2 regions of the Streptomyces sp. NPDC017246 genome follow, and region 2 is predicted to be linked to the other one. Evidence: predicted binding sites of a transcription regulator. Region 2 holds the regulator's gene; the other holds the start of a gene.
What was found. The regulator HspR, encoded in region 2, represses chaperone genes until heat shock. The targets are predictions, from matches to a motif close to TTGAGNNNNNNNNNCTCAA.

Region 1 (2,396 bases), on a different contig from region 2:
GTAGCCGTCGAGCCTGACGAGCTCCATCCGGTCGAGGAGGGCCTCGGGGATCGCTTCGAGGACGTTGGCCGTGGCCAGGAAGACGACGTCGGAGAGGTCGAGTTCGACCTCCAGGTAGTGGTCGCGGAAGGTGTGGTTCTGCGCCGGGTCGAGGACTTCGAGGAGAGCCGCCGCCGGGTCGCCCCGGAAGTCGGAGCCGACCTTGTCGATCTCGTCGAGCAGGACCACCGGGTTCATGGACCCGGCCTCCTTGATGGCGCGGACGATCCGGCCGGGCAGCGCGCCCACGTACGTACGCCGGTGTCCGCGGATCTCCGCCTCGTCCCGTACGCCGCCGAGGGCGACGCGGACGAACTTCCGGCCCATCGCGTGGGCGACGGACTCGCCGAGCGAGGTCTTGCCGACGCCGGGCGGGCCGACGAGGGCGAGTACGGCTCCGCCGCGGCGGCCGCCGACGACGCCGAGGCCGCGCTCGGCACGCCGCTTGCGCACGGCGAGGTACTCGGTGATCCGCTCCTTCACGTCCTCCAGGCCCGCGTGCTCGGCGTCGAGGACCGCCTGGGCGCCCGGGATGTCGTACCGGTCCTCGGTGCGCTCGCTCCAGGGCAGTTCGAGGACGGTGTCGAGCCAGGTGCGGATCCAGGAGCCCTCGGGGGACTGGTCGCTGGACCGCTCCAGCTTCTCGACCTCCTTGAGGGCCGCCTCGCGGACCTTCTCGGGCAGGTCGGCGGCCTCCACGCGGGCGCGGTAGTCGTCGGACTCGTCGCCCTCGGCCTCGCCGTTGAGGTCGCGGAGCTCCTTGCGGACGGCTTCGAGCTGGCGGCGGAGCAGGAACTCGCGCTGCTGCTTGTCGACGCCCTCCTGGACGTCCTTGGCGATGGTCTCGGCGACGTCCTGCTCGGCGAGGTGCTCGCGGAGCTGCGCGGTGGCGAGCTTGAGCCGGGCGACCGGGTCGGCGGTCTCCAGGAGCGCGACCCTCTGCTCGACGGTGAGGAAGGGCGAGTAGCCGGAGTTGTCGGCGAGGGCTCCGACGCCGTCGATCTGCTGGACGCGGTCGACGACCTGCCAGGCTCCGCGCTTCTTGAGCCAGGTGGTGGCCAGCGCCTTGTACTCCTTGATCAGGTCGGTGACCTGACCGGGCAGCGGGTCGGGCAGGGTCTCCTCGACGGTGCTGCCCTCGACCCACAGGGCCGCGCCGGGCCCGGTCGTACCGGCGCCGATGCGCACGCGGCCGATGCCGCGGATCAGCGCGCCGGGGTCTCCGTCGGACAGCCGTCCGACCTGCTCGACGGTGCCCAGGACGCCGGTCCCGGCGTAGGTCCCGTCGACGCGGGGCACGAGCAGCACCCGCGGCTTGCCCGCGCCGGGCCGCGCTGCGGCCTGGGCGGCCTCGACGGCGGCGCGCACGTCGTTGTCGGACAGGTCGAGCGGCACCACCATTCCGGGCAGCACGACCTCGTCGTCGAGCGGCAGCACAGGCAGAGTGAGCGGCACGGACGGCTTGGAGTCAGAAGCCATGATCTCCCCTTCGGCAGTCAAGTTGAGCTATGCCGACTCAATGCATGTGAGCCCATGAATGTTCCCGGACGCCTGTTCGCTCTGAGCGATCACTCTTCCACATGCCGCTTCCTCTCGCTGTAATACCTCTATGGACATCGCGGCTATTACATCGGCATGGGTGACCGGCTGGACCGCCTCCCGGGGGACCCCGGCCGCCGTCACCGAGCCCTGGGGCTACCGGATCGACGTGGGCCTGCCCGAGCACGTCGTACGCCATGTCCTGCCCGCACCCGACGCGGCCTCGGTCGGCGCGCTCTGCACCCGGCTGACCGCCCCGTACAGCTGGCTCAAGATCATGGCCGGCCCCGAGGACGCGGGCGCGTGGATCACCGAGGGATGGACCGTCCCCGACGACCCGGGCTTCATGATGGTCAAGCGGCTCGACCCCGGCGCCCGGCCCGCGCCGCCCGAGGGATACGCCCGGACCACCGAGGTCCGGGACGGGGTCGTCCTGGTCCGGATCCTCACCCCCGACGGCGCCCTCGCCGCGCGCGGCCAGATCGCCCCGACCGGCTCCACCGCCGTCGCCGACCAGATCGAGACCGACCCGGCCCACCGGCGGCGCGGCCTCGGCGCGAACGTCATGCGCACCCTGGAGGCCGCCGCCGCCCAGGCGGGCGCGGAGACCGGAGTGCTCGCCGCGACCACGGACGGCCTCGCGCTGTACGACTCGCTCGACTGGCGCTACCGGGCCCCGCTCACCGGAATCGTCCGCACGGAAGGCTGAGCAGTCCGGTCGGGGGCCGGGCCGGAGGCACGGCCGCGTGGACGGGAGGCCGGGTGCCTCCCCGCGGAAGGCCGAGCAGTCCGGTAGGAAATCCTGGCCGTCCGGCTGC
Region 2 (2,396 bases):
TCGTCCAGTACCTCGTCGGCGTCTTCGACCAGTTCTGGCTGCACGGCGTGCCCTGGGAGGAGGAGATCCCCTACAGCCCCTCCGTGGACGGCATCGGCGGCGTCCAGCGCTCCATCGCCAAACTCCTCGTCGAGGGCCATGTCGACGAGGCCATCGCCCGCCGCCTCGGCATGAACGTACGGACCTGCCGCGCCCACATCGCCAAGCTCGCCGCCACCCTCGGCAGCGGCAGCCGGGCCCAGCTCGGCTACCTGATCGCGCAGTCGGGCATTCTCGAGGGAGACAACTGACCGGCGGCGAACGGGACGAGCGACCACCGTGTACGTGCAGATCGACCTCGACGGGCCCGCGGGGACCCTCCGGGTCTCCGGGTACGAACTGCCCACCGTGGAGCTCGTACGAGCCCCCGGGACCCGCCCCGACACCCACACCCCGATAGGGACCCGCAAGCCCGCGCTGCTCGCGCTCACCGTCGACGGGGAACCCGCCGCCCTCAGACCCGCCCGCGCACGGCTCCTGCGCCGCTCCTACCGGGTGGACGTCCGCGTCGACGGGATCCGCTACCGCCTCGTGCCGTCCTCGCACCTGGACAGCCGGCTCACCCGGAACGGGCGACGGCTCGGCACCCTGGAGTCCGCGGGGGACGGCCGGGTGGACGCCGACTGGGCCGTGGCGCCGACCCCGCTCGACCGGGCCGTCGGCACCGCCCTCGCCGCCGCGTTCGGCACGGGCGCCGCGCCCTGGTGGGAGACCGTCGGCGACATCGTGGCCGAACTCGTCCCGTGACCCCGGGTACGACGAAGCCCCCTCCACACACCGTGGAGGGGGCCGCTCGCCGTTCGGGGACTGCTCGCCGGGACTAATCGCCGCGCTTGGGACCCGGGCGCCAGACCACCAGCGCGCTCGCCTGCTGCACGTCCTGGTACGGCACCAGGTCACGCCGGTACGAGGCGTGCACCTGGGCCTCGCGCTGCCGCATCGCCGCCGCCGCGCCGTCGACGGCCGCCGACAGCTCCGCGATCCGGCTCTGCAGGGCCGCGACCTGGTTCTCCAGTTCGATGATGCGCTTGATCCCGGCCAGATTGATGCCCTCGTCCTGCGACAGCTGCTGCACCTGACGGAGCAGCTCGATGTCACGGGCCGAGTAGCGCCGGCCACGACCCGCCGTGCGGTCCGGGGAGACCAGACCGAGACGGTCGTACTGACGGAGGGTCTGCGGATGCAGACCGGAGAGCTGGGCCGCCACCGAGATGACGTACACCGGCGACTCGTCGGTCAGTTCGTACGGATTGCGTCGGCGCCCGTCCACCGGGTCACGCTCCCTTCGCGGCCTGGAACAGCTCCGCCCGCGGATCCTCGGAGGCGGTCGCCTCGCGATAGGTCTCCAGGGCGTCACGTGCCTTGTCGTCCAGCTCCTTCGGCACCGCGACCTCGACCGTCACGAGGAGGTCGCCGCGGGTGCCGTCCTTGCGGACCGCGCCCTTGCCCCGGGCGCGCATGGTCCGGCCGTTCGGAGTGCCCGCGGGCAGCTTGAGCGTGACCGCGGGGCCGCCGAGGGTCGGCACCTTGATCTCGCCGCCGAGCGCCGCCTCCGTGAAGGAGACCGGCACCGTGACGGTGAGGTTGTCGTCCTTGCGGCCGAAGACCGGGTGGACGTCGACGTGCACGACGACGTACAGATCGCCGTGCTGCCCGCCGCGCTCGCCCGGCGCCCCCTTGCCGCGCAGCCGGATCCGCTGCCCGTCGGAGACACCCGCCGGGATGCGGACCTGCATGGTGCGGGAGGACTTGGCACGGCCGCTGCCCTTGCAGACCTCGCAGGGGTTCTCGGCGATGAGGCCGCGGCCCTTGCAGTCCACGCACGGGTCGGTGAGCGAGAAGCCGCCGCCGCTGCCGCGCGAGACCTGTCCGGTGCCGACGCAGGTCGGGCACACCCGGGGGGTGCCGTTCTTGTCGCCGGTGCCCGAACACGCCGTGCACGGCTGCTGGCTGGACATCCGCAGCGGTACGGTCGCGCCCTCGATGGCCTCGGTGAAGCTGAGCGTCACCTCGGACTCGATGTCCTGACCGCGCCGCGGCTGGGTACGGGTGCCCGCACCGGCTCCGCGGTTGAACAGGCCGCCGAACACGTCCCCGATGCCGCCGCCACCGCCGCCGAAGCCGCCGGCCGCGCCGCCGCCCTGGGCGCCTCCGAAGAGGTCGCCCAGGTCGAAGTTGAACGAGCCGCCGCCCCCGGGACCGCCGGCCCTGAAGCCGCCGTTCCCGAAGAGGGCGCGGGCGTCGTCGTACTCCTTGCGCTTCTTGGGGTCACCGAGGATGTCGTTGGCCTCGGAGATCTCCTTGAAGCGCTCCTCGGCCTTGGTGTCACCCTTGTTGGCGTCCGGGTGGTTCTCGCG

Region 1: lon (endopeptidase La) is a predicted target of HspR. The motif match lies at 1,541-1,559, and genes of this name have one in related genera.

What each region holds. Positions count from the first base shown of each region.
Region 1 covers NZ_JBIRMW010000005.1:54,601-56,996, reverse strand. The annotation lists gene lon (endopeptidase La) at 1-1,518, opposite strand, end outside; gene ACH4MY_RS13275 (GNAT family N-acetyltransferase) at 1,649-2,287, shown strand.
Region 2 covers NZ_JBIRMW010000002.1:534,730-537,125, reverse strand. The annotation lists gene ACH4MY_RS07260 (helix-turn-helix transcriptional regulator) at 1-290, shown strand, start outside; gene ACH4MY_RS07255 (hypothetical protein) at 319-786, shown strand; gene ACH4MY_RS07250 (heat shock protein transcriptional repressor HspR) at 860-1,309, opposite strand; gene dnaJ (molecular chaperone DnaJ) at 1,314-2,396, opposite strand, start outside.